DNA from 2 places in the Nitrobacter hamburgensis X14 genome. Region 2 is predicted to be linked to the other one. Evidence: predicted binding sites of a transcription regulator. Region 2 holds the regulator's gene; the other holds the start of a gene.

Region 1 (10,745 bases), 1.7 Mb from region 2:
CGATGATGCGCGCCGATATAAGCGCCGCAATTCCCACGACCGCTAAATCAAGGACGATATTATGGCGATTGAACGCACCTTTTCGATTCTCAAGCCGGACGCAACCGCGCGAAACCTGACCGGCGCGATCAACGCCCTGATCGAGAAGGCCGGGCTTCGGATCGTGGCTCAAAAGCGCATCCGCATGACCCGCGAGCAGGCCGAGACGTTTTACGCCGTGCACAAGGCGCGTCCCTTCTTCGGAGAGCTTGTCGACTTCATGATTTCCGGTCCCGTGGTGGTGCAGGTGCTCGAAGGCGAGAACGCCGTGCTCAAGCATCGTGAGATCATGGGCGCGACCGACCCGTCCAAGGCGGCCGACGGCACCATTCGCAAGCTCCATGCGACGTCGGTCGGTGAAAACTCCGTGCATGGATCGGACGCGACCGAGACCGCTGCGGTCGAAATCGCCCAGTTCTTCTCAGGCAACGAGATCGTCGGCTAGTGGAGTGACTTTGACATTCGCTACCCACTTTGCAGCAAACCCGACGAGCGAATGTCAAATTCAAAACTCCACTAGAAACTAATAGTTACTAGTGGTCCTTTGATTCCAACATTTGCAAGAACTGCTGCCGCAACGAGATGCAAATGTTAGAATCGGACCACTAGGCGGCGAGGCAAGGGACGGACATTGGATTGGCTGCTGCACATCTTCGATCTGGCGGCGATCACATCGGTCTTCGCTGAGTTTCGGAGCGAGGTGCAGAGTCCGGCTTTCTGGCTTGCCGTCGGCAAGATCATCTGGATCGATGTTCTGTTGTCCGGCGACAACGCGCTGGTGATCGCGCTTGCCTGTCGCGGGCTGGCGCCGCCGCAGCGCCTCTGGGGCGTGGTGCTTGGGGCCGCTGCCGCGGTCGCCCTCCGCATCGTCTTCGCGGGGATCGTCACGACCTTGATGGGGATGCCCTACCTCAAGCTGGCCGGAGGGCTCGCGCTGCTGGTGATTGCCGCCAAATTATTGGCGCCGGAAAAAGAGGACGGGGAGGGGATCGCAGCGGCCCGGAATCTGTGGGCCGCCGTTCGAGTCGTGGTCGTCGCTGACTTCGTCATGAGCCTCGACAACGTGATTGCGGTCGCCGCGGCGGCGAAGGGCAGCCTGCTGCTGTTGGTCATCGGGTTGGCCGTCAGCGTGCCGCTGATCGTGGTGGGTGCCGCGCTTATCATGATGCTGCTGACACGGCTACCGTTTCTGGTGTGGGCCGGAGCGGCGTTGCTGGGCTGGATCGCAGGGGAGGTCATCGCGACCGATCCGGTGGTCGCGCCGCGACTGCACGGGCTGTTCGACACCGGCGCCGGCGTCTTCCTGGATGCGGTGCTGGCGCGGTTCGGCATCGCGCCGCAATTCGCCGCCGGCGGAACCGGGGGCGAGATTTTCTGTGCCGTGCTGGGAGCGATGATCGTGCTGATCGCCGGCTCGATCTGGCGCAACCGAATGCGGGTCGCCGCCGAGTAAAGCGGCATCCACGTCCTGAAACGCGATCAAACATGTGGATAGCCGGGCCATCGGCGAGCCAAGGACGGCGGTGTTGAAACGGTCGCGCCCCGCCACGAGGCGTTGAAACGCTTTATCATCAGCAGGTGCGGTCGCCGGCTCGTTGTTTCGAAACCACGGGTTCGGGCAGTTTCACGATCACCTGCCACGACTTGCTAAGCGGTAATTTTCGTGTTGCAATCCCCGCACAATCGGATCTGAGCCCGTTCGTCTGTGCGTTTCGCAATTCGGAAGTTCAGCAGAGATCAGGAGGCCCGCTTGTGGCGTGGTACGCGAGATGCGTGGCCGCGTCTTTTTTATACCCAGACAGGAGACAGACGATGCAGAAGGGCACCGTCAAATGGTTCAACCCGACGAAGGGGTATGGATTCATCAAACCAATGAACGATGATAGGGACGTATTCGTTCACATCTCTGCGGTTGAGCGCGCTGGCCTCAGTACTCTCAATGAAAATCAGGTTATCGAATACGACCTGGTCGAAAATCGCGGCAAGACCTCCGCCGAAAATCTGAAGGTCTCATAATTCATCACGTTCCCGCGATTGTGCGGGCCGTTGTAACGTGCGCTCCCCCGGTCGCAAGCCGGGGGAATTCGTTCTTGTCCGGTCCGGGTCCGGTTAGATCACCGATGGCGAAATCAGGCTGTCGTCCGGACTGGCATTTGCCGACGTCTTGCAGATATCGCCATCAAGTCGCGTGCCGCCACTTGCGACAAGCCGCAACGCGTCCGGGTAGATGCGATGCTCGATCTCCAGCACGCGCGCGGCCAGCGTCTCTGCCGTGTCGTCGCCTCGCACGGCGACCGCGCCCTGCATGACAATGGGGCCGGCATCGGTTTCCGCAATGACGAAATGGACGGTTGCGCCGGAGATCTTCACGCCGGCACGCAAGGCCTGGCCGTGAGGATCGAGGCCGGGAAACGACGGCAGCAGCGACGGATGAATGTTGAGCATCCGTCCATGCCAGCGCTGGACGAATTCGGCGGTGAACAGCCGCATGAAACCGGCGAGGCAGATCAACTCGATGCGGTTTTCATCCAGCGCCGATTGCAGCCTGGTTTCGAACGCCGCGCGGTCCTTGCCGAACGATTTGCTTTCGATGACGAGGGTAGCGATGCCGGCCGCCCGGGCTCTGGCGAGGCCCTCCGCGCCGGACTTGTTGGAAATAACGACGGCAGTTTCAGCCGGGAAACCCTCGGCCTTGGCAGCTTCTACCAGCGCCGTCATGTTCGATCCGCGCCCGGAAATCAGGATTGCGACGCGCTTCATCGTCTCTGCCTTACATCGCGAGATCGAGGTGGTTGTCGTAAACGACGCGGTCGCCGCTGGCCTCGATAACGCTACCGAGCGGCGCGACTCTTTCGCCGGCCTGCGTCAGCACGTCCACGACCTGCTCGACCGCGTCGCGCCGCACGATCGCGATCATTCCGACGCCGCAGTTGAAGGTTCGCAGCAATTCCAATTCGGCGATGCCGCCTTGCCTCGCCAACCATTTGAACACAGGCAGCACCGTCAACCTGGAGAGATCGATGCGGATGCCGAGATGTTTGGGCAGCACGCGGGGAATGTTGTCGGTGAAGCCGCCGCCGGTGATGTGAGCAAGCCCCTTCACCGCGCCGGTTTCGCGGATCGCGCGCAGGCAGGATTTGACGTAGAGCCGGGTCGGCGTCAGCAGCGCGCCGCCCAGCGTGGTGACCGGTGCAAATGGGGCAGGGACGCTGAAGCCCAGCCCCGAAGCCTCGACGATCTTCCGGACCAGCGAATAGCCGTTGGAATGGACGCCGGACGAAGCGAGCCCGATCACCGCATCGCCGGCGGCGATATCGCGGCCGGGCAGCAAGGTGCCGCGTTCGGCCGCGCCGACTGCGAAGCCCGCCAGATCGTAGTCTCCGTCCTTGTAGAGGCCCGGCATTTCGGCCGTTTCGCCGCCGATCAGGGCGCAACCCGCCTCCCGGCAACCGACCGCGATGCCGGCCACGATCGCCGACGCAACCTCGGGATCGAGTTTGCCGCAGGCAAAATAGTCGAGGAAGAACAGGGGCTCCGCGCCTTGCACGACGAGATCGTTGACGGACATGGCGACGAGATCGATCCCGATGGTGTCGTGTATCCCGGTTTCGATCGCAATCTTGACCTTGGTTCCCACGCCGTCGTTGGCCGCGACCAGAACCGGGTCCGTGAATCCGGCGGCCTTGAGGTCGAACAGTCCGCCGAATCCGCCGATTTCGGCATCCGCGCCTGCGCGGGCGGTGGCGCGCACCATTGGCTTGATGAGGTCAACCAGCCGGTTGCCGGCGTCGATATCGACGCCTGCATCGGCATAGGTAAGGCCGTTCTTCCGGTCGGTCATGCAATAGCGTCCGAACAATTTTCCGGCTGGTTACGTCGGATTCCGGACCCGCGCAATGGCCCGCAAAGCCCCGCCAGCATATACTATGTAGACAAGAGGTTGATCCGGGCAGCGGAAGCCTCGAATCCCCGAGCCGCTTGCGCGGAAACGGGCCGGAGGCGGGAAGCGTCGCGTGAGCATTCCGAACATTATTACACTCGGCCGTATTCTGCTGGTGCCGATCATCGTCTGGGCTATCGCCTCCAATCAGATGGAAATCGCCTTTGCGATCTTTGTGATCGCCGGCGTCAGCGATGCGGTGGACGGATTTCTCGCCAAGCGCTTCAATATGGCCAGCGAACTGGGAGCGCTTCTGGATCCCCTGGCCGACAAGGCGCTGCTGGTCTCGATCTTTGTGGCGCTCGGCATCTGGGGCGCCGTTCCCCGCTGGCTTGTCATCCTGGTGGTCTCACGCGACATCATGATCGTCGGCGCCGTGATCGTGTCGTGGCTGTTCGATAAGCCGATTCCCATGAAGCCGCTGATGGTCTCGAAGCTCAATACGGGAGCGCAGGTTGCGTTCGCTGCACTGGTGCTGGCGGCGCTAGGCTTCGGATTCGATTCCTCGCCCTACGAGGCTATTCTCATGGCTATCGTCGCGGTCTTGACCTTGCTTTCAGTCGCCTTCTATGTCGTCGAGTGGGTGCGCCACATGAGCACCATCGAGCAAAGCTGACGACCACCGCTCGACGGCAGGCGCGAGTTGGTTCCGGCATGGAGTAGATGCGTGGCAGGCCGCCCCCGACCCCGTCAGCTTGCATTCGTGCTGCCGCACGCGGAAAGCCTTTCGCGGGACGATTTTCTCGAAGGTCCCGCGAACGCGGCGGCGCTGTCGCTGATCGAGAGTTGGCCGGAATGGCCGAACCGGGTCATGCTGCTTGCCGGCCCTGAAGGTTGCGGCAAGAGCCATCTGGCGACGATCTGGGCGGAGCAGGCGGGCGCGCGTTCCATAAGCGCGCACGGCCTGACTGCGGCGGCGGTGCCGGGAGCGCTGGCGACAGGGGCGCTCGTCGTTGAGGATATCAATCCGCATGCCTTCGACGAGCTTGCGCTGTTTCACCTGATGAATCTCGCCCGCGAGGACGGCGCGTTCGTGCTGATGACGGCGCGGGTGCCTCCGGCCGCCATCGAGATCGGGTTGCGCGACCTTCAGTCGCGGCTTCGCGCGGTGCCCGTCGTAACGCTGATGCCGCCCGACGATCAGTTGCTCCGGGCGCTGATTATCAAGTTCTGCGCGGACCGCCAGATGAGCATCGACGAGACGGTTGTCCATTTTATCGCAACGCGGACCGAGCGCTCGTTTGCTGCCGCCCGCCACGCCATCGAACGGCTCGATGCCGAATCGCTGCGGCTTGGCAGGCCGGTGACGCGCGCGCTTGCCGCCGAATTGCTGCGGAATCACGACTGAGCGATCTTGCCCGGCCGCCCTTGACGCACCGGCCTTCCGGAACGTCAATGTCATTGAAACGTCATGGAGTTGGCCCAGAGTTTGCCACTGTTTGCGCGTGTTGCCGCGCGACCCGATGAGGATATGGACCGACATATCAATGGAATTAGTTCAAGCTATTGTTATTGAAGAGAAAAAGATAGATCCGGAACCCGATTTCGCAATCCGGACCAGCCCGGAACGGTTCATCAATCGAGAGCTGTCCTGGCTGAATTTCAATCGCCGCGTGCTTGAGGAGTCGGTCAATCCCCGCCATCCCGCGCTCGAACGCGTCCGCTTCCTGTCGATTTCCGCCAATAACCTTGACGAGTTCTTTATGGTGCGTGTCGCCGGCATCAAGGCGCAGGTGCGGGAGGGAATCGCGGAGCGTAGTCCGGATGGGCTGACGCCGTCGGAGCAACTCGTTCTCATCAACGAAACCGTCTCGAATCTCGCGAGCGATCAACAGGCGATCTGGCGGGATCTGCGCAACGTGCTGACCGAGGTCGGCATCGTCCTGATCGACGGCAAGGACGTCACCAAGGCTGAGCGGACCTGGATTGCGGATCACTTTCTTCGCAATATCTTCCCCTTGCTGACGCCGCTTGCCATCGATCCGGCCCATCCGTTTCCATTCATCCCAAGTCTTGGTTTTACCGTCGCACTGCAGCTCGCGCGCGCCTCTGACGGCAAGCCGATGAATGCGCTGATCCGTATGCCCGGCAAGATCGACCGGTTTCTGCGGCTGCCGCCGACCGGCAAGGACGACCCCGTCAGGGTGATCACGCTTGAGGGTGCCACCAGCCTGTTCATCGGCCGGCTGTTTCCAGGCTACTCCGTTAAGGGGCAGGGCGCGTTTCGCATCATCCGGGACTCTGAGCTGGAGATCGAGGAAGAGGCGGAAGATCTGGTTCGCCTGTTCGAGACCGCATTGAAGCGCCGCCGTCGCGGCTCGGTCATCCGGCTTGAAATCGAAGCCGCAATGCCGGCCGAGCTGCGTGCATTCGTTCAGCGGGCGTTATCGGCTGCCGACGACGAAGTGTTGCTGGTGGACGGCGTCTTGGCCATGAACGAACTGTCGCAACTGACACGGCTCGACCGGCCCGACCTTGAATTCGCGCCGTACGTCCCGCGCCATCCCGAGCGCGTGCGCGATCACGGCGGCGACGTGTTCGCTGCGATCCGGCAGAAGGACCTGATCGTTCATCATCCTTATGAATCGTTCGACGTCGTCGTGCAGTTTCTGCAGCAGGCCGCGCGCGATCCTGACGTCGTTGCGATCAAGCAGACGCTCTATCGCACCTCCAACAACTCGCCGATCGTACGGGCGCTGGCGGAGGCCGCGGAGGCGGGCAAGTCGGTCACCGCGCTCGTCGAGATCAAGGCGCGGTTCGATGAAGAAGCCAACATCCGATGGGCGCGTGACCTCGAGCGCGCCGGCGTGCAGGTGGTTTACGGTTTCCTCGAACTGAAGACGCACGCCAAGCTGTCGCTGGTGGTGCGCCGGGAAGGCAGCAGTCTCGCGACTTACGTTCACACCGGTACCGGCAACTATCACCCGGTGACCGCGCGCATCTATACCGACCTGTCGTACTTTACATCGGACCCGATCATCGGCCGCGATGCGGCGCGCGTGTTCAATTACATCACGGGCTACGCGGAGCCGAGGGACATCGAGAAGATGGCGGTGTCGCCGCTGACCTTGCGCAACCGGATTCTCGACCACATTCGCGACGAAACCGGTTTCGCCCGCCACGGCAAGCCGGCCGCGATCTGGATGAAGATGAATGCGCTGGTCGATCCCGATATCATCGATGCGCTGTATGAAGCGTCCCAGGCCGGTGTCTCAGTGGAGCTGATTGTACGCGGCATTTGCTGTCTGCGACCTGGGGTTCCCGGATTGTCGGAAAACATTCGCGTCAAGTCCGTGATCGGCCGGTTTCTGGAACACGGCCGGATTTACTGTTTTGGAATGGGGCAGAACATGCCCGGACCGAAGGCCGCTGTGTATATCTCGTCCGCCGACATGATGCCGCGCAACCTCGACCGGCGCGTCGAAGTGCTGTGCCCGTTGCAAAATGCGACGGTGCATCAGCAGGTTCTCGAGCAGATCATGGTCGCGAACCTGAAGGATACCGAACAGAGCTGGCAGTTATTGCCGGATGGATCATCAACGCGTATGAAGGCCGCGAAGGGTGAGGAGCCCTTCAACCTGCATAACTATTTCATGACGAACCCGAGTTTGTCCGGCCGTGGAAAGTCGCTCAAGGAATCCTCGCCGCGCCGCCTCACGCGTCGCGCAGAGCGGCAGCCGTCGGCATAGGGGGCCGGTGCGGAAATATCCGCGTCCGCGCAAGCCGGACTCCAGTATTGCCGTTATCGATATCGGCTCCAATTCCGTCCGCCTCGTCGTTTATGAAGCGTTGGAGCGGAGCCTCGTCACGATCTTCAACGAGAAGGCGTTGTGCGGACTCGGCCGCGAGGTGCAATCCACCGGCCTGCTCGCGCCCGATGCGGTCAACAAGGCGCTGACATCGCTGCGGCGTTTTCATGCGTTGTGCAAGGTGATGAAGGTCGGCCGCGTTTATGCCATCGCAACCGCCGCCTGCCGCGACGCCACGAACGGCGCGGATTTCATTGCCAAGGCGGAACGCATCTGTCGCGTGTCGGTGGATGTCCTGTCGGGATCGGAGGAGGCACATCTGGCGGCGCTGGGTGTGGTTTCCAGTCTCCACAAGCCGAACGGGATCGTCGGGGATCTGGGCGGCGGTTCGCTGGAATTGACCGACGTACGCGGCCATCGCGTCCGTCGCGGAGTGACGCTGCCGCTGGGCAGTCTCGCATTGCAGGACGCATCGAGGAAATCGTTGAAGCACGCAGAGCGCATCGTGAAGACCGAGCTTTCCGGTGTCGTGCCGCTCAAGGCCGGGGAGGGCCGCACCTTCTACGCCGTCGGTGGAACGTGGCGGGCGCTGGCGCGGATTCACATCATCCAGAGCGGCTATCCGCTTCGCGTCATGCACGGCTATTCCATTCCCGCCGCCGACGCGCTCGATTTCGCCCGGCGGCTGCGTCGTCTGGCGGCGTCCCATACGCTGGCGGATATCGAGGCGGTCGCCGAGGCACGGCAGCCGCTGCTGGCTTATGCCGCTCTCGTGCTGGAATATATCATCCGGATCGCGAAACCGAAGACCATCGTGTTTTCCACCTATGGCGTCCGCGAGGGCCTGCTTTATTCGATGCTGCCCGCTGCCGAACGGTCCAGGGATGGATTGATCTGCGCCGCGCAAACGCTGAACGGCCTGCTCTCGCGTTCGGCGCGTCATGCCGAAGAGCTGATCGGATGGACCGATCGGCTGATCCGGATCGCAAAGCTGCCGGAGACCAAAGACGATCGCCGGCTGCGTCACGCCGCTTGTCTGCTATCTGACATTGGCTGGCGCATCCATCCGGACTACCGCGCCGAGCAGACGCTCAATCTGATTATGAACGGCAATTTCGGCAACGTTGACCATCAAGGACGAACCTTCGTCGCGCTATCGGTGTATTATCGATATATTGGGCTGAATGAGATCAACGAACCGTCCTCCGCGGTGCGCGAACTGGTGACGCCGGCCATGGACGAGAGAGCGCGCATTCTCGGCGCGGCCTTTCGCGTCGCGCATCTGATTTCGGCGGCCAGGCCTGGCGTATTGCCCGCGACACATTTCAGAAGCCGCGGCCGCAAGCTGGCGCTCGTGTTCGAACACCGGCTGGTCGATCTGGTCGCGGATCGCGCCGGCAGCCGGTTCAAACAACTGGCACGTCTTGTCGGTCGCTCGGGCTCGATCGTGCGGCGCTGACGATCTCGCGTCTTATTCTCGTTCTCGGTCTCACCATTGTGAACCGCGCCAGCGGTTCGAATCCGCATCGTGCCGGTTATCGTGATGTTGGTGTGCTGCTGTCGTCGTGGCATCATCCGGCATCGGGGGCTCCAGTGTTTTCGTGGAGCAAGCCATGACCGATATCCCTTCCGGCGCGCAGATCAAAAAACCTTCGGGCCGCAGTCCGACCCGGCGCGATTTTCTCTATATCGCGACCGCCGCCGTGGGCACCGTTGGAGTCGCCGCGGCGATCGTCCCTATGATCTCGCAGTTAGAGCCGGATAAGGCGACGCTCGCAGCCGGCGGTCCCGTCGAACTCGACCTTTCCCAAGTTCAGCCGGGGCAGCAGGTGAGCGTCCGCTGGCGCGACCATCCGATCCTCGTCATCAACCGTTCCGATGCGGCGCTGAAGACCCTTCAGGATCCGAAGCTGCTGGCCCAGCTTTCCGATCCCCAATCCAGCGAGTTTCAGCAGCCGGAATACGCGCACAACTGGCACCGCTCGGCCAATCCGGAATACGGAGTCTTCGTCGGAATCTGCACTCACCTCGGCTGCATCCCGCTTTACTACCCGAGCCCGAATGCCAACCATCCGGCGTCGGACTGGCTCGGCGGCTACTTCTGCCCGTGTCATGGATCGAAATACGATCTCGCGGGCCGGGTCTTCAGCGGCGTGCCGGCGCCATACAATCTGCCGGTGCCGCCGTATCGCTTCGTCAGCGACAGCACGATCCGGATTGGAGAAAATCCGTCAAACTCGAATTTCAATTTTTCGGATATTCGGCAAATTTAGAGCATGATCCCGAAAAGTGGAAACCGGTTTTCGGATAAGATCATGCTCAAGGGTCTAATTCACCGTCGTTGAATCAGACTCTAACGGATGGCAGGAGTCGTTCAGCTTCGCTCCACGCGCACAACGCGGCCCTTTTCGATCGCCAATGCCAGCTGGCCATGCTTCAGCGCGAGCGCGGCCTCGCCGAACAGTTCGCGCCGCCAGCCGCGCAGCGCACCAACGTCGGCCGCGTCATCCGCGGCGATCCGCTCGAGATCGTCCACGGTCGCGATCACCTTGCTGGCGACGGCATGGCGCTCGGATGTCATACGCAGAAGAACCTTGAGAAGCTCCACCGTGGCGGCGCCGTTGGTATTGTTTCGCGGTTTCTCGATCTTGGGCAACTCGCGCGGGTCTCGGGCGAGACCGCGCTGGACCGCTGCGACAATGTCGGCGCCCCACTGCGATTTTTCAAAACCTTTCGGCAGCGAGCGCAGCGTTGCCAGCCGCTCCGGGGTTGCTGGTGCATGGATCGCGATATCGCCAACGGCGTCGTCTTTCAGCACGCGCGATCGCGGAATGTTCCGGCTCTGGGCTTCCTGTTCGCGCCAGGCCGCCACTTCCATCATGACGGCGAGATCCTTCGGCTTGCGAACCCGGGTCTTCAACCGCTCCCAGGCGCGTTCGGGGTGGAAGTCGTAGGTTTTCGGCGAGGTCAAAACCTCCATTTCCTCGCTGACCCAGTCGCCGCGGCCGCGCTTCTTG
Region 2 (10,745 bases):
TCACAGCAACGCCGCTGGTGAAGTCGAGATAGCGTCCGCCGTCGGAGCCGACCAGCCACGCGCCCTCGCCGCTCTCGAATGAGAGATCGGCTCTTGCGAAAACGGGCAACAGATGGGACGGCGCGGCTCTGGTCATGACGGTTTGCCGGTTGATGGTGGGGGCGGATCGATCCGACTGCGCTGTGGCGCGATCAACTGTCAGCCCCGGAAACGAAACGTGCCGCCTTTCCGGCGGCACGTGAGTGTTATTCTAGGTGCGCGGCGATCCCTGTCAATATTCCCTTGCACGCCGGTGATGCGCGAAAGTCGCAGAGAGAGCCGATCTTTCCGATTTCATTGCAGAACATGTGGACGCCGCCAGGCCTGACTCTTGCGCGCGAGTCACGGCATATTGTAGCGTTAAGGCCGTCGGATACGACATCTCGTGCGGCAGTTTTGATCCTCGATGGTCCTGTTCTCGGCGTAAACGCCCGGGCGGTTTTCCCGCCCGGCGAGGGTTAAGGGATTCTGCCCACACGGGTTTTCAGGGGGACGCTTCAGGGCGGCCTTGCGGAGGCACGCGTGACATAAGGGAAAACGTGCGATGACGGTGATAACCTGGACCGACGACCGCGTCGAGCAACTGAAGAAGCTTTGGGAAGCGGGTCTCTCCGCAAGTCAGATCGCCGCTGAACTCGGCAACGTGACGCGCAATGCGGTGATCGGCAAGGTACACCGGCTCGGCCTGTCGGGCCGCGCCAAGAGCCCTTCGTCAACGGTGCCACGGCCGCGCAAGGCCCGTCCGGCCCAGCACGTCATGCGGGTGTCGCGCCCGGTCTCCCGCGGCAACACCGCACTCGCCCACGACTTCGAGGTCGAACTCGAGCCGGATCCGATCGCCTTCGACAACGTGGTGCCGATGAGCCAGCGGCTGTCGCTGCTCGAACTCAACGAAGCCACCTGTCACTGGCCGGTCGGCGATCCCTCGAGTCCGGAATTCTTCTTCTGCGGCGGCAAGGCACTCAACGGCCTGCCCTATTGCGCACACCACTCGCGCATTGCTTATCAGCCCGCCGCCGACCGCCGCCGCCAGCCGCCGAAGGTACGGTAATCAGACTGAAGAACGGGTCGCTCCTGCCAACGCAAGGAGGCCTCTATTCACCAGCGCCCGTGACGATGTCGGGCGCCGCTTCGGTCCTTCACACCAATTGATACGCCCGGGACTATAGAGCGTTTTCGAGCGAAGCATGTCCTCGGGCTTGACCCGAGGAGGGCACCGGTTCGCGTGAAGAAAACGCGTCAAATCAAAATCATAGAGCCAGCTTCTGATTCCATCAGAAACGAAAAGGCTCAAGGTCCCGCCTTCGCGGGAACGACGCTGGCTTTATGCAGCGCCTGTATAATGCCTTGCTATTCCGCCTTCGCGAAGCGCTCATCCAGCGCGTAGCCCGCGCCGCGCACCGTGCGGATCGGATCCGGCTCGCCGCCGGGATTGATCAGCTTGCGCAGCCGCCCGATATGAACGTCCACGGTGCGCTCGTCGATGTAGATGTCGCGGCCCCAGACGCTGTCGAGCAATTGCTCGCGGCTGAACACCCGGCCCGGATGCTCCAGAAAGAATTCCAGCAGGCGATACTCGGTCGGACCGAGATCGATCGGGCGGCCGGAACGCGCGACGCGATGCTTGTCGCGATCGAGCTCGATATCGCCAAAGCTCAGGATCGTGGCGAGCCGCTCCGGGCTCGCGCGCCGCAGCAGCCCCTTCACCCGCGCCAGAAGCTCCGGCACCGAGAACGGCTTGACGACGTAGTCGTCGGCGCCGGTCGCAAGTCCCCGCACCCGCTCGCTCTCCTCGCCGCGGGCGGTAAGCATGATGATCGGAAGCTGCCTGGTCTCGGGGCGCGCCCGCAGACGGCGGCACAGTTCGATGCCGGACAGGCCCGGCAGCATCCAGTCCAGCACCACAAGGTCGGGGGTGCGCTCCTTCAGCCACGTATCGGCCTCGTCGCCGCGCGCCACCGTTTCAACCTCGTAACCTTCGGCGTCGAGATTATAGCGCAGCAGCGTCGTCAGCGCCTCTTCGTCCTCGACCACCAGAATGCGTGCACTCATCGTGTGTTCTCGCCTGCTCTCGTTTCAGTTTCCCGGAGCCGCCGATGCGAAACCCGTCGTGTCCCCCTTGGGGCGCTTGTCGAGCATCTGCTGGCCCTCGATCATGTAGAACACCGTCTCCGCGATATTGGTTGCGTGGTCGCCGATCCGCTCGATGTTCTTGGCGCAGAACATCAGGTGGATACAGAACCCGATGTTGCGTGGGTCTTCCATCATGTAGGTCAGAAGTTCGCGGAACAAGGAGGTGCAGATGGCGTCCACCTCCTCGTCCCCCTTCCAGACCGCCATCGCCGCCGGCAGGTCGCGCGCCGCATAGGCATCGAGCACCGCCTTGACCTGGGACTGCACGAGGTCGGTCATGTGTTCGAGGCCGCGGATCAGTTTCATCGGATGGAAATCGCTATCGAGCGCAACCACACGCTTGCCCATGTTCTTGGCGAGATCGCCGATCCGTTCCAGATCGGCGGCGACCCGCATGGCGCCGACGATCGCGCGCAGGTCGACCGCCATCGGTTGCCGCCGCGCGATGGTGAGCACGGCGCGTTCCTCGATCATGCGCTGCAGCCGGTCGATTTCGGCATCGGCGGCGACGACGCGGGCGCCCAATGCGGTGTCGCGGCGGATCAGCGCATCGAGGGATTCGACGATCTGCCGTTCGGCGAGACCGCCCATCTCGGCAACCAGCCGCGTCAGTTCCTGGAGATCGTCGTCGAAAGCCTTGGTGGTGTGTTCGAAAGCCATTTCAAATCTCCCCGCCCATCCGCGCGTTTCAGCCGAAGCGGCCCGTGATGTAATCCTGGGTGCGGCGGTCGGCCGGCGAGGTGAAGACCTTGTTGGTCGGCCCGAACTCGACCATCTCACCGAGATACATGAACGCGGTGGTGTCCGAGACACGCGCCGCCTGCTGCATGTTATGGGTGACGATCGCGATGGTATAGTGTTCCTTGAGTTCGTCGATCAGTCCCTCGATTTTGGCCGTGGAGATCGGATCGAGCGCCGAGCACGGCTCATCGAACAGGATCACTTCCGGCCGCAGCGCGACCGTCCGCGCGATGCACAGGCGCTGCTGCTGACCGCCGGAGAGACTAAGCCCGCTGGCATTGAGCTTGTCCTTGACTTCGTTCCACAAGGCGCCGCCCTGCAGCGCCTTCTCCACCCGATCGTCCATCTCCGACTTCGACAGCTTTTCATAAAGGCGGATGCCGAACGCGATGTTCTCGTAGATCGTCATCGGGAACGGCGTCGGCTTCTGGAACACCATGCCGACCCGCGCGCGCAGAAGATTGAGATCGAGCCTGGGGTCGAGAATGTCGGTATTGTCCAGCAACACCTGCCCTTCGACGCGCTGGCCGGGATAGAGGTCGTACATGCGGTTGAAGACGCGGAGCAGGGTCGATTTTCCGCAACCCGAGGGACCGATGAAGGCCGTCACGCGGTTGGCGGCGATCGACAGGTTGATATTCTTCAGCGCCTGGTGCTGGCCGTAATAGAAATTGAGGTTACGGGCGGCAACCTTGGCGGGAGCGTCGGGATCGATCACCGACGGCGGAACGGCCGGGCGCGAGGCGGCGGCGGAAACATCGGTCATTTTGCGGTCCTCTCAGAGCCGATCAACCGCGCACCGATGTTCAGCGCCAGCACGGTCAACGTGATCAGCAGCGCGCCGCTCCACGCCAAATCCTTCCAATAGGCGTAGGGGCTCTGCACGAAGTTGTTGATGGTGACCGGAAGGTTGGCGATCGTGTGGGTCACATCCATGCTGAAGAACTGGTTGCTCAGCGCCGTGAACAGCAGCGGCGCGGTCTCACCGGCAACGCGCGCGGTGGCAAGCAGCACGCCGGTGATCAGTCCCGCCCGCGCGGCGCGATAGGCGATGCGCTTGATGACCAGCGAGCGCGGCAGACCAAGCGCGGAGGCCGCCTCGCACAACGAGTTCGGCACCAGGTTCAGCATGTCCTCCGTCGTGCGCACCACGACCGGAATGACGATCACCGCAAGCGCGAGCGAACCCGCCAGCGCCGAGAAGCCTCCCATCGGCACCACGACCGCGCCATAGATGAACAGGCCGATGATGATCGAGGGCGCGCTGAGAAGGATGTCGTTGATGAAACGGATAACCGGTGAGAGGCGGTCGTGCTTGCCGTATTCGGCAAGATAAGTGCCTGCAAACAAGCCGATCGGCGCGCCGACGCCCACCCCGATCACGGTCATCATGATGGAACCGACGATGGCGTTCAGGAGGCCACCTTCGGAAGCGCCGGGCGGCGGCGTGTTCTGGGTGAAAATCTGCCAGCTCATCCCGGCGAGACCGTTATAGAAGAGCGTGAACAGGATCAGCCCGAGCCAGGAGACGCCGAAAGCGGCGGCGGCAAAGCACAGGACGCGGACGATGAGGTCTCGACGGCGGCGGGACGCATAGATCGGATTCATGGCCTCACCTGAACGGGCATGATCTCCGGACCAACGAATTCGTTTGTCCGGAAAAACCGGTTCTCACTTTTTCTAATCATGCCTACTTCCCCGCCTTCTTCTCCAGCCGCAACAGCATCAGCCGCGCCGCGGCGAGTACGACGAATGTCAGCACGAACAGCAGCAGGCCGAGCAGCATCAGGCTCGACTGATGCAGGCCGTCGCTCTCCGCGAACTCGCTGGCGATCGCCGCCGAAATCGTGGTGCCGGGCGCAAAGATCGACGGCGAGATACGGAACGAGTTACCGATAATGAAAGTCACCGCCATGGTCTCGCCGAGCGCACGGCCGAGCGCCAGCATGACACCGCCGATGACGCCGACGCGCGTATAGGGCAGCACGACATGACGGACGACCTCCCAGGTGGTGCAGCCGACGCCATAGGCCGCCTCCTTCAGGACCGGCGGTACGGTTGCGAACACATCGCGCGAAATCGCGGTGATGAACGGCAACACCATGATCGCGAGGATCAGCGAAGCGTTGAACAGGCTCAAATAAGAGGGCGGGCCGCCGAAGATCGAGCCGAGGATCGGCACACCTGCAAACAGGTCGATGAAGAAGGGCTGCACCGTATTCGCGAGGAACGGGCCGAGGACAAAGAAGCCCCACATGCCGTAGATGATCGAAGGAATGCCCGCGAGCAGCTCGACCGCCATGCCGATCGGCCGGCGCGCCCACAGCGGGCACAATTCGGTGAGGAAAATCGCGATGCCGATGCCGACCGGGATCGCGATCGTCATGGCGATGACCGATGTCAGGATCGTGCCATACAGCGGGCTCAGCGCGCCCAGCACCGGCGGATCGGCGGACGGCGCCCAGCGCTGCGTCGTCAGGAACGCGCTTCCGAACTCCATAATCGCGGGCCAGGCCCCCACGATCAGCGAGACGATGATTCCTCCGAGCAGCACCAGAACCAGGATCGCGCTGACGCGCGTGGTCCAGTAAAACGCCGTGTCGCTGAACTTGAAGGCGTTCAGCGCACGGGTGCGGTCATAGCGGCCTGCTGCCTCCATCGCGCTACCATGAACGGCCATTTCCGCCACGCCAATCCCCTATTTCCTGCAACGCATGATGTCCGGGAAACCTGCGGCAACGCCTTCTCGCAAGCGTACTGGAGAATGCAAATCGGAGAATGGAGGAGCGCCATCGCGCTCCTCCATGGCCCGAGATCAGCTCTTGATCTCGGAGGTCCAGGTTTTCTCGATCTGCTTTAAGACCTGGTCCGGCATCGGAATGTAGTCGAGATCCTCGGCCATCTTGCCGCCCTTCTCGAACGACCACTTGAAGAACTTGATGGCTTCGGCGGAGGCCGTTTTGTCGATCGGCTCCTTGTGCATCAGGATGAACGTCGCCGCGGTGATCGGCCAGGAAGCCTCGCCCGGCTGATCGGTCAGGATCACGTAGTAGCCCGGCGCGTGCGCCCAGTCGGCGTTGCCGGCCGCGGCCTGGAAGGAGGCGACGGTCGGCTGCACGATCTTGCCGGCCTTGTTGATGAGCGCGGCGTAGGTCAGCTTGTTCTGCTTGGCATAGGCATACTCGACATAGCCGATCGAGTTCTTGGTCTGGCCGACATTGCCGGAGACGCCTTCGTTGCCCTTGGCGCCGACGCCCGCCGGCCACTCGACCGCAGTGCCCTCGCCGACCTTGGATTTCCACTCGGCGTTCACCTTGGACAGATAATTGGTGAAGTTGAACGAGGTGCCCGACCCGTCCGAACGATGCACAACCGCGATCGGGGCCGAAGGCAGCTTGAGCTTCGGGTTGAGCTTTGCGATCGCAGGGTCGTCCCACCTGGTGACCTTGCCGAGATAGATGTCGCCGAGCAGTTCACCCGAAAGGACCAACTCGCCAGGCGTCACGCCTTCGACGTTCACGACGGGGACGATCGCGCCCATCACCATCGGCCACTGCAGCAGGCCGTCCTTGTCGAGCTTGTCGGCCTTCAGCGGCGCGTCGGTCGCGCCGAAGGTCACGGTCTTGGCGAGGATCTGCTTGATGCCGGCGCCCGACCCGATCGACTGATAATTCACGCTATTGCCGGTCTCTTTCTTGTAGGCATCGGCCCATTTGGAATAGACCGGGAACGGGAAGGTCGCGCCCGCACCGGTGATGTCGGCCGCCCTCGCCGGAAGCGAAAAGGCGGACGCCGAGGCGGCAACGAGGCCGGCGGCGACGATGGCCTTAATAAAACTCATATGTGGTCTCCCTCGAGATTGAGCAGAGCGCAAATGCGCCCATGGCGCCCGTCTAAGTGCGGTCGATGCTGCTTTTACGAAGGTTTAACGACAGTCCGATGACAGAGATAAACCATTGAAATCATTAAACTTCAGGCCGAGACACAGCCTGTGCCGGAGGGAAGCCCGCCGTAAAGGTCGCGCCATGGCCGGGCACGCTTTCGATCAGCAGGCGGCCGCGATGGCGGTTCAGGATATGTTTCACCAGCGACAGGCCGAGGCCGGTGCCGCCCTGAGCCCGGCTGTCGCCGGCGTCGATGCGATAGAAGCGTTCGGTGAGGCGCGGCAAATGCTCCGGCGCGATTCCGCGACCGAAATCCCGTACTGCCACGCGGAATTCCGGCGCGCCGTCCAGCGAGACGTCCATCATCGACGACACCACGACCCTGCTGCCGGACGCGCCGTATTTCAGCGCGTTCTCGATCAGGTTCTCGAACAGCCGCAGCAGCTCCTCGCGATCGCCGCAGATCATCACCGGCGTTTGCGGCAGTTCGACTTCGATCCTGACCTGGCGCTCCGCCGCCAGCGGCTCGAGCCCGTCGACGACCTGACGCACGATCGGGATGAGGTCGACCAGCGCATCCGGCCGCACATGCGCCGACAGTTCGACCCGCGACAGCGACAGCAGATCGTCGATCAGCCGCGCCATGCGCGTGGCCTGCGCATGCATGATGCCGAGAAAGCGGTCGCGCGCGCCGGCGTCGTCGCGCGCCGGCCCTTGCAGCGTATCGATAAAGCCTGACAGCGCCGCCAACGGCGTGCGCAACTCGTGGCTCGCATTGGCGACGAAGTCGGCGCGCATTTCCTCGACCCGGCGCAGGGGCGTCTGATCGTGAAACGTCAACAGCATGCAATGGTCGACGCCGCCGAACGCGGTTGGCACCGGAACCGGCGTGACGATCAATTCCATCCAGCGATCGACCGGGGCATGATTGAGATAGGTCGTCCGTCGCGTTTCCCTCGTCGCGACCGCCTCGCGCAACGCCGTGACGATCTCGGGCGATCGCAGCGCGAATTGCGCGAGTTCGTTCTGGCGCAGCGCCGGCACGAGTTGCGCCGCAGCGGCATTGAGATGGATGACGCGGCCGGCTCGATCGAGCAGCACGTTGGGGTCCGGCATACCGGCAACGATGGCATGAACCGCCGCAGTATCCACCGGATTGGCGCCGAGGTCGGCTTCGCGCGACGCGGCCGGATCGTGAACCTGCCAGGGCACCAGCGCCGCGCCGACGATGCAGACAAAGGCGACGATGGCGCGGGGCGGCTGCAAGCCGCCGAACACGACGAGCGCAGCCAGCACGAGCCCGGCAACCAGCAGAATAAGCGCCGCGCGGCGCAACCGGTCCGTCCAGGATGCAAACCTCGAAGCGGACACACGAGTCCGCGGGGCGGCTCCTTCCGCGGTCGGTCGAATTCTGTCAGGCGCCGGAGTCGCCATGCTCCCTCAGACAGGACAATTTGCCCGTTGGTCCGGCGCTCGATCCGGACCGCACGTCACCCACGCGTTTCATTCGCGCGCTGATGATAATTTCCCGAAGCGTCAGCAAGATGATAGAAATCACGAAGGGCACGACATAGTAAAGCAACCGGAACAGCAGCATCCCAGCCAGAAGGTCTTTCTTGTCCATCTGCCAGAGGCCGACCAGCATGGCGGCGTCGAACACGCCGAGCCCGCCCGGCGAATGGCTCGCAAAGCCGAGCAGCGTCGCCGACACGAAAATCACTGCGACAACGACAAAGCCGACATTGGGCTGGTCGGGAACCAGCACATACATCGCGAGCGCACAAAACCCCAGATCGACGATTCCGATAAGGATTTGCAGCAGCGTCAGCGGGCCGCCCGGCAGAACCACGGTCCACGGCCCGCTGCCGACGCGACGCGGCCGGATTCCGACCCAGATCACGTACCCGATCAGACCGAGAATGATCGCGATCGCTATCAGCCGATTGCACCAGGCGGGAAGCTGATCGATGCTGGTCGCGGCCTCCGGGTGATAGGCGATGCCGAGCCCGAGCACGGCCGCGTTGCCAAGCCAGAAGGTGAGACCGGCCAGAAAGCAGACCTTTGCGACGTCGATCGCACTCAGTCCGCAGGAGGAATAGACGCGATAGCGCACCGCTCCGCCGGTAAAGACGCTGGCGCCGACATTGTGGCCGACCGAATAGCTGGTAAAGGCCGCGAACGCCGCGACGCGGTAGGGAATATGCGTGACGCCGATCGCCCGCACCGCGAACAGGTCGTAGAAGGTCAGGGTGAAATAGCCGGCGGCAACGAACAGGCCCGACAGCGCGATCAAGCGCGGCTCGGTCTGGCGGACAGCCTCTATCACCTCGTCGACATCGGTATCCCTGAGGATATGGAAGAGCACGTAGAAGGCGACCGCGATGACCGTGACGCTGATCGCAACACCCAGTTTGTGCAGGATTTGCTTCCGGCGCAGAACCGAGATTGCTCTGCGTATTGATCCTAGCATCGAGAACCCCGAATTGCGGTCCACGGCTAAGCCGTCGCCGTTCCGCATTCATTCACGTGGACAATGTCGTAGCGTGTTTCGGTTCCTAGTGGAATTCCGTCGGCGTTAACAAAGCCCTTCATTCCAACACATTAGAGTGTCCCGCCGATCCGCCGGACGCCGCCTGGCGCGAGACCACCCGGTCGCGCAGCCACGAGCCGACCGCGCAACCAACAAGATAAACCCCGAGCATCACCAATCCAAGGTCGAGCCAGTAACCGAACCGGCCGGGAACCAGATGCGTGAACGCCGCGACAATCAGTGCTGCGGCCAATACCGACAGCGACTGGGCAGCCCGTTTCGTGATCCCCCGGCCGCGATGGACCACCGCGATCCAGCCCATGGCGAAACCCAGCAGCAGCGATCCAGCGAGCCAGCCCCAGTGAAACACCGCCAGATAAACCATATCTTTACTGCCTCACAGTGAAGTCAATGCGCCGATTCTTCGCCTTGCCCTCGTCGGTGTCGTTGGCGGCGATCGGCTGAACACTGCCGTAGCCCATCGGCTTGAATCGATCCGCAGGCATCCCGGCTTTCACCAGATAATCCACGACCGCCTGCGCGCGCCGTTCGGACAGCGTCTGGTTAAAGGAAGCGTCGCCGTCGCTATCGGTATGGCCCGCGATCTCGATCGTGGCCGTCGGGCAGCGCAGCGCGGTTTCCGTCAGCCGGTCCAACAGGCCGATGGAATCCGGATCCAGCGTGGCCCGGCCGGTTTCGAACTGGATCGTGCGCTTGCCCAGCAGATCGGCGAACAATTGCTGACAGACGGCCGCATCGACCGGTGCCGCGGCCGGCTTGACCGACACTTCCATTTTCGCTTGCCAGCCCCGCGGCAGGTCCTTGGGCAGATCGGCGCGGATCTGCCTTCCCGCTGCATCATACAGCGCGTCGCCGGAGAGATCGACATCCCGATCGGAGACGACAAGTCTTCCCGTCGACAGCCGCGACAACGATCCGAGCGCCCGCGTGACGACGGCATCGAACCCTGCCGGCGCACCGAGACTCGCCTTGAGCTTGTCGACGACCTTCTCGCCGAACTTGCGGCCAGCGGATGCGGCGATCGCCGCATGAACGGCATTGTCGGGCACATATCCGGTCAACGTCAGCGTCGCGGCAACCGGATCCTTGTTGGCCTCGAAGATATAGGGCGGGGCATGAATGTCGTTGGCGACCGAATACCCCTCGGGCAGGTTTTTCAGCGCCGCCGCAATCGCCTCGCGGCCGCCCAGTTCGCGCGCCATGCCCGACAGGTTCACCGTTCCATCGGAAATCGTGGCCTTGCCGGTCTTGAGCTTGCCGATCTCACCGATCAGCAATGCCGCCGCGGTCTCGAACCGCGGTGGCGCGCCGCGCGATAAATTCATGCGATCGGCGATGTCGATGCCGGCAAACGTCGTACGCGCGGCGTCCAGCAGCTTGTTCCTGACCACCGGCAA

Evidence for each region. The regulator PhoB, encoded in region 2, activates phosphate uptake and scavenging genes when phosphate is short. The targets are predictions, from matches to a motif close to TGTCATNNANCTGTCAT.
Region 1: NHAM_RS10755 (RNA degradosome polyphosphate kinase) is a predicted target of PhoB. The motif match lies at 5,376-5,392, and genes of this name have one in related genera.

The regions. Positions count from the first base shown of each region.
Region 1 covers NC_007964.1:2,355,645-2,366,389, reverse strand. The annotation lists gene ndk (nucleoside-diphosphate kinase) at 62-484, shown strand; gene NHAM_RS10785 (YjbE family putative metal transport protein) at 671-1,492, shown strand; gene NHAM_RS10780 (cold-shock protein) at 1,852-2,055, shown strand; gene purN (phosphoribosylglycinamide formyltransferase) at 2,149-2,799, opposite strand; gene purM (phosphoribosylformylglycinamidine cyclo-ligase) at 2,810-3,880, opposite strand; gene NHAM_RS10765 (CDP-alcohol phosphatidyltransferase family protein) at 4,053-4,595, shown strand; gene NHAM_RS10760 (DnaA ATPase domain-containing protein) at 4,647-5,327, shown strand; gene NHAM_RS10755 (RNA degradosome polyphosphate kinase) at 5,467-7,668, shown strand; gene ppx (exopolyphosphatase) at 7,676-9,187, shown strand; gene petA (ubiquinol-cytochrome c reductase iron-sulfur subunit) at 9,342-10,001, shown strand; gene rnd (ribonuclease D) at 10,103-10,745, opposite strand, start outside.
Region 2 covers NC_007964.1:693,081-703,825, reverse strand. The annotation lists gene NHAM_RS03330 (aspartate aminotransferase family protein) at 1-136, opposite strand, end outside; gene NHAM_RS03325 (GcrA family cell cycle regulator) at 584-1,090, shown strand; gene phoB (phosphate regulon transcriptional regulator PhoB) at 1,390-2,091, opposite strand; gene phoU (phosphate signaling complex protein PhoU) at 2,116-2,832, opposite strand; gene pstB (phosphate ABC transporter ATP-binding protein PstB) at 2,861-3,679, opposite strand; gene pstA (phosphate ABC transporter permease PstA) at 3,676-4,521, opposite strand; gene pstC (phosphate ABC transporter permease subunit PstC) at 4,604-5,593, opposite strand; gene pstS (phosphate ABC transporter substrate-binding protein PstS) at 5,729-6,754, opposite strand; gene NHAM_RS03290 (ATP-binding protein) at 6,879-8,231, opposite strand; gene NHAM_RS03285 (lysylphosphatidylglycerol synthase domain-containing protein) at 8,212-9,267, opposite strand; gene NHAM_RS03280 (hypothetical protein) at 9,386-9,712, opposite strand; gene NHAM_RS03275 (OmpA family protein) at 9,717-10,745, opposite strand, start outside.